2 regions of the Rhodoglobus sp. genome follow, and region 1 is predicted to be linked to the other one. Evidence: predicted binding sites of a transcription regulator. Region 1 holds the regulator's gene; the other holds the start of a gene.
The links. Region 1 encodes HrcA, which represses chaperone genes, less so after heat shock. Its sites were predicted from a motif close to TTNGCACTCGNNNNNNNCGAGTGCNAA; they were not measured.

Region 1 (4,880 bases):
GTGTTGACCAGAGCTTCTCATCGCTTGGACTCATCGGTTGGATCGGTGCGTACGGAGAGCTGGTGGGAGGTGTGGAATCTGACATGACTCCATTAAACCCTGCATTGGGCAAAAGAATAGCCCCGAGAGCCGAAGCTCCCGGGGCCGAGTCTTTTTCAGCGGGTAACTACCGCGTTACTTGATGAGACGAAGAGCGAAGGGGTAACGGTAGTGGTTGCCGTCCTTTGCCTTGGTGAAGCCGACAATCGAGAAGATCAATCCGACAGCCCAGATAGCGAAACCAAGAAGTCCTTGGATTAGGCCAAAGAGACCGAAGGTGACTGCGGTAAGAATCGAACCGACAATCAGGAGCGCGATCTGCGCAATGGTCAATGTGATCTGGAAGTTCAGCGCTTCCTTGGCTTCCACATTGGTGAAAGCACCGCGATCTTTGAAGACCAGCCAGATAATGAGCGATGGCAGGAAGCTGAGGATTCCGCCCAAGTGAGCGAATGACGCCCACTGGTTGTCCTCAGCCGTGGTCAGTTGAGCGGCAGGCTGCGGTGCGGCGGGCTGCGGATTTGCGTCAGTCATGAGTTCGTGCCTTTCAGGTGAACAAGGGAACTTCCCGGGTTTCATCAAAATGCTCGGTGTGCCACCTGAGCATTTCCCCGAAGAGGTAGCGCTCAAGTACAGAGACACGGTAGCGCTAATGAGTTGCGTGGTGCAACGGTTGTGTCACGGAGTGTCGAGTAAGATTGGCAGTCGAACGGATTGAGTGCCAATCAAGAGAGGTGGGTGGTGGCATGGTTTCCGCCCGCGGACTTGACGTGCTTCGAGTCATCGTGCAGGACTACGTTGCTACGCGCGAGCCTGTCGGATCCAAGTCGATAGTCGAGCGTCATTCCTTTGGGGTGTCTGCTGCAACGATTCGCAACGACATGGTTTTGCTCGAAGACGAAGAGCTGATTACCGCTCCTCACACCTCATCTGGCCGTGTGCCAACAGACAAGGGCTATCGCGTATTCGTAGACCAGCTCGCAGATCTCAGGCCGCTCACTAGCGCCCAACGTCAAGCAATTGAGTCGTTCCTGGGGCAAGCAGACGATTTGGACGACGTTCTTGCGCGCACTGTTCGCATGCTGTCTCAGCTAACGAACAGTGTCGCGCTTGTGCAGTATCCGTCTCTTGCTACGGCTCGGGTGCGCCACGTTGAGCTGGTCCCCATTAATTCTTCGCGAATTATGACGGTGTTCATCACCGACTCCGGGCTCGTCGAGCAGCGGCTCATCGATGTTTCCGAACCTCTAGACGAGGTGTTTCTGGGGGAGATGCGCGCAAAGCTGAATTCGGCGCTCCACGACCAGTCGCTTCCTCAGGCGGCGGAGCGGCTCGCGAACTTCGCGGATATTTTTCCTGTGGAACGTCAGGCACTCGTCAGCCAGGTGGCATCCAGCTTGATCGAACAGGTATTGGCCAATCGCCATGACAAACTTGTTCTCGCGGGCACAGCAAATCTTGCGCGAACCGAGCAAGACTTCTCGGGAAGTATTTTTCCTGTTCTTGAGGCAATAGAAGAGCAAGTGACGTTGTTACGGCTCTTTGGAGAAATGCAAGTAACAAGTGGGTCCGTTTCCACGCGGATCGGACGCGAGAACGCAGAATTTGGGTTGGAAGAGACTTCGGTCGTCACGGGTGGGTACTCCTCGTCTGGCGGCGGCATTGCACGCCTCGGGGTGCTTGGTCCAACCCGCATGGATTATTCGAACAACATGGCAGCGGTTCGCGCGGTAGCGCGCTACCTGTCGCGACTTTTGGAAGAAAACTGAGCTCGTAAGGAGCAATCGGAACTTTGGCAGATCACTACGAAGCACTGGGCGTTGCCCGCGAGGCCACGCCAGAAGAAATCAAGAAGGCGTACCGCAAACTCGCTCGCGAGTTGCACCCCGACGTCAACCCGAGCGCAGATGCATCAGAGCGGTTCAAGTCCGTCACGCATGCCTATGACGTGCTCAGCGATCCGCAGCAACGTCAGCAGTACGACATGGGTGGAAGCGGCGGATTCGGCGGCGGTGCGAACTTCGGATTCGGCGACATCTTCGAGACCTTCTTTGGTGGCGGTGGTGGCGGACAATCCGTTGGACCACGCTCGCGACGGGAGCGGGGACAAGATGCGCTCTTGCGGGTTGAAGTCAGCCTGAAAGACACCATCTTCGGTGTCTCACGGGACATCGAGGTCAACACAGCTGTGCTCTGTGAAACGTGTGAGGGAAACTGCTCAGCTCCCGGCTCATCTCCAGTGCGCTGCGATATTTGTCAGGGTAGCGGCCAGATCCAGCGCCAAGTGCGCAGCCTTTTGGGCAACGTCATGACGTCGAGTCCCTGCGGCACATGCCGCGGATACGGCAACATCATCGTGAACCCGTGTGCCACGTGTGCCGGCCAAGGTCGCGTGCGCGCACAGCGCACCATTTCGGTTGACATTCCGGCCGGAGTCGAAACCGGTTTGCGGTTGCAAATGCCCGGTCAGGGTGAAGTCGGCCCGGCAGGCGGCCCGAATGGAGACCTCTTCTTGGAGATGAAAGTCCGTCATCACGACGTCTTCAGTCGCTCAGATGACGATCTTCTCGCAACCGTCGAGGTGCAGATGCTCGACGCGATCTTGGGAACCACCGTCACGCTCGATGGTCTCGATGACAAAGTCGAAGTTCACATCAAGCCTGGCACTCAGAGCGGTGAAGTTCTCACGGTCAAGGAACGAGGAATCACGAGCCTTCGCGGAGGCGGTCGAGGTGACTTGCGCTTGGGCATCCAAGTGGTCACACCTACCAAGTTGAGTGGTGCCGAGCAGACCTTGATCAAACAACTTGCTGCCATTCGCAAGAGCAAAGAACCGCATTTTGCTGAATTCCAGCAGGGCCTGTTCGCGAAGCTTCGCGATCGGTTCCTGTAGGCGACGACCGTGGCGCACCTGTACATTGATGAAGAGCTCGACGACGCGCAGGTCGGCGATACGGTTTCGCTGACGAAAGCGGAAGCCCGCCATGCGGTGACAGTCTCACGCCTCAAGGTTGGCGAGACGATTGCGATTAGCAATGGTGTTGGGCTCACAGTTTCGGGGCCCATCACGACTGCCGAACACACAGAACTCAGCATCGAAGTAGCCGAGACGCACCGCACGCCACGCAGCACCCCTGCGGTGTTTCTCGCTCAAGCATTGGCCAAAGCCGACCGTGATGAGCTTGCGGTTCAAGTAGCGACCGAACTCGGCATTGACGGTGTGATTCCGTGGACGGCAGCACGAAGTATTTCGCGCTGGCAAGGCGCAAAGGTCGCGAAAGGACGCGATCGGTGGGCGGCAATTGTGCGTGAAGCGAGCAAACAGTCGTTACGCACGTGGTTACCTGACGTGCTCGATCTGGTCACAACGAAACAACTGGCTGATTTTGCGTCAAGCACGCGGATGCTCGTCCTCGAGCCAACCGCGACCGAAACTCTCGCTGACCTCGTCGTGGACGATCGCGACATCGTGCTTGTCGTTGGGCCAGAGGGCGGGGTCGCTGACCACGAGTTGGAGCTTCTCACCGCGGCCGGAGCATCCACTGTTCGACTGGGCAGTGAAGTCTTGCGCACGTCCACCGCTGGCCCTGCTGCCCTCGCTGTGCTGAACGTCAAACTTGGCCGCTGGGCCTAGAGGTTTAGGCTAGAGGTATGTCTGATTCACCTTCGATCTTTACGAAGATCATCGCTCGCGAGATTCCCGCGGATATTGTCTTCGAGTCAGATTCCGTGATTGCGTTTCGCGACATCGCCCCGCAAGCACCCGTTCATTTGCTCGTTGTTCCCAAAACCGAGCAATTCGCTAACGTCTCCCAGTTGGCGGCCGGCGACCCGGCCTTGCTCGCCGAGTTAGTCGCAGTAGCCAAGCAACTCGCAGACGAGCACACCAATAGCGAGTACCGATTGATTTTCAATACCGGCGAAAGTGCCGGTCAAACAGTGTTCCACGTTCACGCTCACGTGCTCGGTGGACACCTCGAGGAAGGCACCCTTGGTCATTAGTGACTCTGAGTCCGCACGTACCGAAACGACGCCTCCGGAGGACCGCGAGAGCGTGGCAATCGAAGTAGACGGCGTTGCTATGGTGCAGTTGCTTGGTCCCCAAGACCGACTGCTCCGGGTCGTGGAAAGTAAATTTCCCGATGTAGAAATGCATGTCCGTGGAAACGAGATCACCCTGACCGGGGATCCGGTTCCCCTTGCTGCTGCCGAAGAACTCGTTGACGAACTCATCGCAATGGTTCGCAATGGTCATGATCTTGGCACTCAAGAAGTTGATGCATCAGCGAGCATCCTGCGTCAGAGTCAGGGCAGCCCCAACGCCCTCCTTGGCCAAACAATTCTTACCGCCAGGGGCAAAGCTATTCGCCCTAAAACGCTGGGGCAGTCGCAGTATGTCGAAGCGATGGACAACAACACCATCGTATTTGGTATCGGCCCAGCCGGAACCGGCAAGACGTACCTAGCAATGGCGAAGGCCGTTCAAGCGTTGCAGCGCAAAGAAGTTGATCGCATTATTTTGAGCCGCCCAGCCATCGAGGCGGGGGAGAGGCTCGGCTTCCTGCCCGGTTCGCTGACCGACAAGATTGACCCCTATCTGCGCCCGCTTTATGACGCGCTCAACGACATGATGGATCCAGAACTGGTTCCTAAGTTGCTAGCGGCAGGCACAGTCGAGGTCGCGCCGCTCGCCTACATGCGAGGTCGCACCCTCAACAACGCGTTTGTTGTGCTCGACGAGGCCCAGAACACCACTCCAGAGCAAATGAAGATGTTCCTCACCCGATTGGGATTCGACTCGAAGATGGTCATCACCGGTGACATCACTCAGGTCGACCTGC
Region 2 (4,880 bases), 470 kb from region 1:
TCATTGGGCGTGTTGTAGTACGCGAAGATCGTCGGGGTGAAGGCTTAGCGCAGATCATCATGAAGCGGATCATTGGCGACTTCAGCGGCGAAGCAATGCTGCTCCACGCCCAGGAATACATCGTGCCGCTCTACGCCAAATTTGGTTTCGAATCATTCGGTGAGCTCTATGAAGAAGCCACCATCATGCATCAATCGATGTACCGCACAGCCCAGTAATGCGTGGCCTCAACGTCTGCGTGCTCGGCCCTGCAGCACTCATCATCACTGCCGTCGCTATTGCCATTACCCCCATGACAAGCAACGCCACAGAATTGGATGCGCCAGATACCCGCACCGGCACACGGTCGGCGACAACTGACGTGAACCTCGCCGCCGACGACTCCACCTGCCAAATATCGGATGCCGCCATCACCTGGGGTGTCAAAGAGTCGCTTCGGTCATACATCAGCGGCACCATCGCGAACGGCGAATGGGCGGTGAGCGACGGTGCCACCTATGACACCCCCAACTTTGGTTGGAGCGAAGGTGCAGGCCAACTCGACGCGGGCCGTGGCACCCTCGCCTTTGACGGCACCCTGCGATTCACCGGCCACGACGGAATTCTCGACACCACGCTCGACGCGCTCGAACTGCAGTTCGACGGCACCACCAGCGCAAAGCTCGTCTTCGACGTTAGTGGAACCACTCAAGACGGGACGCCCGTCGACCAGTCCGGCGTGGAATTCGCAACCATTGACACATCCACCGTCGCAGTCGATAACGGCACCGCACAATTAGCCGCCGCATCCGTGACGCTCACAGAGGCAGGATCTGCCGCGTTCGGCACCTACCCCGCTGGTGAAAAACTCGACCCCATCACGGTTACGTTTAGCGCGACGACCAACTGCATGCCAACGCCCCAAGCGAGCGTCACCCCGCGAGAACGGAACACCGTCGTGGCATTGGCGGTCGTCGCTGCCGCGGCAGCTGCAGGCCTCGTCTTTTTCGTCACCCGGTGGCGCGGAACCAAACGTTCGCCGCGCCAACGCCCCTAACTACGAACCAGAGCCAGGTGCATAAATGGCACGCGCGAGCGCATCAAGCACCATGACCGTGCGTGGGCCGAAGCTCAAAATCTCGCCATCATCCATCTCGACAAAGCGCTGATTTTTGCCAGCCTCCGTCAGCGCGACCGCCGGGCGAGCCTCAAGTAAGCCGCTTACGCCGCCAACACTGTCGAGGCCATTGGTCATCACCAGAATGAGATCCGGATTCGCCGCAACCATCGCCTCATCCGTCATCGGACGCATACCTTCGAGACCGATCTCGGCAGCAACATCCACCCCGCCAAGAGCATTGATCAAGACATCTGAACCAGACTCCTGACCAAACAGGTAATAAACACCTGACGTTCCCCGCAAATAAAGAAACACCATGCGCAAGCGATCACCGCGCGGAACAATGCCCGCAATCTCCGTAATCTTCGCCTGAATTTCCGCAGCCAACTGCTCACCGAGCGCCACTCCCGCAGCCGGAACCCCCAACGTGGCTGCAGTTTGACGCGCCAACTCAGCAACCCCATTCACCGAGGGATCAGTCTCCACAAACACCACAGCAATGCCAGCATCCCGCAACTGCAACACCACATCGATCGGACCAATCGAACCATCCGTCACAATCAGATCTGGACGCATCGCCAAAATCGCTTCGCTATTGACCGTATGGGCACTCGACGTGATTACCGGCAACGCAGCAGCCTCATCAAACGTCGTAGAAATATCGCGCGCCACCAAAGAATCAAGCAAACCCAAACCGGCAACCGTCGCCGCAATCGACCCCGAAATATCCATCGCAATAACGCGGTCGGCCGACGAAACCGTCACCGAGACATCACCACTCAGATCATGTGACATCACGGTCGTCGGCAAGGACTGCTCCGGCGCAGAATCAGGAGCAGAAATACCCGCCGTCGGAAGAGCCGCGCGCACCAACCCGCTGTAATCCTTCGCATCATCCAACACCGTTAACTGAGACAAAGGAGAACTCGCATCAGCAGTGACCGTAACCATCGGCTGCTCCGCAACCGTCGAGATCGAACAACCGCTCACCACAAGCGCAACACAAGACACCACCACAGCAGTGGCGAAAAGTCGTAAGCGCATGAAGACCAATCGGAGACATCGGGTACTAAGGACATCCTAACCTCGACCGCCCCTGATTGACCGAGCAAGCCGCGTCGTTAGGCAATCCCAAAGGTTGCGCGCCCTAGAATTGCCACAATATTGGAGGTCGTCATGTCAGAACCCGAAACAACAACACACGCCTCCAACGGGCTACCCGAAAATGCGACCCAGATTCTCGACTTCGAACGCGAATGGACCCGCCACGTCGGGGCAAAAGAAGAAGCCATCAGCAGCCTGTTCCACGTATCAAGCGCGCGCTACTATCAAATGCTCAACGCCGTAATCGACGCACCAGCAGCCGTCACCTACGACCCCATGCTCGTCTCGCGACTACGACGCAACCGAGACAACCGGATGCGCAACCGCACAGTGCGCACAACACACCACCACAACGAAGAATTGACAGACTAATCAATGGCTAGTTACCCGAAAGATCGATTCGACGAACAGCCCGACGACATCGAACGCGTAGGCGCACACCGCGGACCCAAACGACGCGGAGGCGGCTGGATCGGGCTCGCCTGGGCCCTACTCGCAACCGGAATCCTCGTCTTCGGCGGCCTCTTCGCCCTCAGTCAATACCTCGACGACGACCTCGGAATCCCCCTCTTCGCCTCACCAGAAGAACCCGCAGCCACCCCAGAACCCATAGAAACAGTCGAACCCCTCACCGACCCCACAACCATCGACCCCGCACGAGCACTCACCATCGACATCCTCAACGGAACCCCCGAAACCGGAGTACAAACCAGCCTCCTCGACGAACTCACCGCCGTCGGCTGGCCCATGGGCAGCGCCGCACCAGCCTCCCAACGCGACATCGAAGACACCTACGTCTACTACAGCAACCCCGACGACGAAGACGTAGCCGCCGGCCTCATCAACGCCCTCGGAATCGGCGAAATACGACTCATCGAAGCCGACGTCTTCCCCGCAGCACAACTCACCATCGTGCTCGGAACCGACTACCTCACCGCCGGACAATAAGCAGCCAACCCCCACACCACACGACCACACCCGGAACACGCGCACTCGCCCCTGTCGAGTGCGCTGGGCTGTCTTGCACTCGCCCCTGTCGAGTGCTAATTTTGACCTTGGCACTCGCATAGTTCGAGTGCCAACTTATTCGCTTGTACGACGTCCGGGAGGGACGAGAAACACACATGGCAAAGATCATTGCTTTTAACGAAGAGGCCCGTCGCGGCCTTGAGCGCGGCCTGAACATTCTCGCTGACGCCGTAAAGGTCACACTCGGCCCGCGCGGTCGCAACGTTGTTCTCGAGAAGAAGTGGGGCGCTCCCACCATCACGAACGACGGTGTATCCATCGCCAAGGAGATCGAGCTCGACGACCCGTTCGAGAAGATCGGTGCTGAGCTCGTCAAAGAGGTAGCAAAGAAGACGGATGACGTTGCCGGAGACGGTACGACTACTTCTGTTGTTCTTGCACAGGCACTCGTACGCGAAGGCCTCCGCAACGTTGCTGCGGGTGCAGACCCCATCAGCCTCAAGCGCGGAATCGAAAAGGCCACCAACTCGGTCATTGAGGCACTCATTGCGAGCGCCAAGGAGATCGAAACCAAGGAAGAGATCGCGGCTACCGCATCAATTTCTGCTGGTGACCCCGAGATCGGTGCACTTATCGCTGAGGCGATCGACAAGGTCGGCAAGGAAGGTGTTGTCACCGTTGAGGAGTCGAACACGTTCGGCACCGAGCTTGAGCTCACCGAAGGCATGCGCTTCGACAAGGGATTCCTGTCGGCATACTTCGTCACTGACCAGGAGCGCCAGGAAGCGGTCTTCGAAGACCCCTACGTTCTTATCGTCAACGGCAAGATCTCGAACATCAAGGATCTGCTCCCCATCGTCGACAAGGTAATCCAGAGCGGCAAGCAGTTGCTCATCATTGCTGAAGACGTTGACGGAGAAGCACTCGCAACTCTCGTCGTGAACAAGATCCGCGGCATCTTCAAGTCGGTTGCCGTCAAGGCTCCCGGTTTCGGTGACCGTCGCAAGGCTCAGCTCGCTGACATTGCAATCCTCACCGGTGGACAGGTCATCTCAGAAGAGGTTGGCCTCAAGCTCGAGAACGCAACGCTCGAACTCCTCGGTCGCGCCCGCAAGGTCGTTATCACCAAGGACGAGACCACGATCATCGAAGGTGCGGGTGACGAAGAGGCGATCGCAGGTCGCGTCAAGCAGATCCGTGCCGAGATCGACAACACCGACAGCGACTACGACCGTGAGAAGCTCCAGGAGCGTCTCGCCAAGCTCGCCGGTGGCGTTGCAGTAATCAAGGCAGGTGCCGCAACTGAGGTTGAACTCAAGGAGCGCAAGCACCGCATTGAGGACGCAGTCCGTAACGCAAAGGCAGCGGTTGAAGAGGGAATCGTCGCCGGTGGTGGCGTTGCCCTGATTCAGGCTGGCAAGATCGCGTTCGACAGCCAGGCAATGGCTGACTTGGTCGGCGACGAAGCAACCGGAGCGAACATCGTTCGCGTTGCTATCGACGCACCGCTCAAGCAGATCGCACTCAACGCAGGCATGGAGCCAGGTGTTGTTGCTGACAAGGTCCGCAACCTCCCCATTGGTCACGGCCTCAACGCGGCAACCGGCGAATACGTCGACATGCTCGCTGCAGGTATCAACGACCCGGTAAAGGTAACCCGCTCGGCTCTGCTCAACGCATCGTCGATCGCTGGACTCTTCCTTACGAC

Region 2: the regulator HrcA is predicted to act here: its motif matches at 3,259-3,285, upstream of groL (chaperonin GroEL).

What each region holds. Positions count from the first base shown of each region.
Region 1 covers NZ_JBMDVL010000001.1:474,284-479,163, reverse strand. Annotated here, with positions in the region: gene ACOH1Z_RS02325 (DUF4870 domain-containing protein) at 1-85, opposite strand, end outside; gene ACOH1Z_RS02320 (DUF4870 domain-containing protein) at 175-573, opposite strand; gene hrcA (heat-inducible transcriptional repressor HrcA) at 786-1,808, shown strand; gene dnaJ (molecular chaperone DnaJ) at 1,832-2,932, shown strand; gene ACOH1Z_RS02305 (16S rRNA (uracil(1498)-N(3))-methyltransferase) at 2,942-3,673, shown strand; gene ACOH1Z_RS02300 (histidine triad nucleotide-binding protein) at 3,691-4,041, shown strand; gene ACOH1Z_RS02295 (PhoH family protein) at 4,037-4,880, shown strand, end outside.
Region 2 covers NZ_JBMDVL010000001.1:945,982-950,861, reverse strand. Annotated here, with positions in the region: gene ACOH1Z_RS04680 (GNAT family N-acetyltransferase) at 1-218, shown strand, start outside; gene ACOH1Z_RS04675 (HtaA domain-containing protein) at 218-1,036, shown strand; gene ACOH1Z_RS04670 (heme/hemin ABC transporter substrate-binding protein) at 1,037-2,143, opposite strand; gene ACOH1Z_RS04665 (DUF3263 domain-containing protein) at 2,276-2,575, shown strand; gene ACOH1Z_RS04660 (LytR C-terminal domain-containing protein) at 2,579-3,151, shown strand; gene groL (chaperonin GroEL) at 3,328-4,880, shown strand, end outside.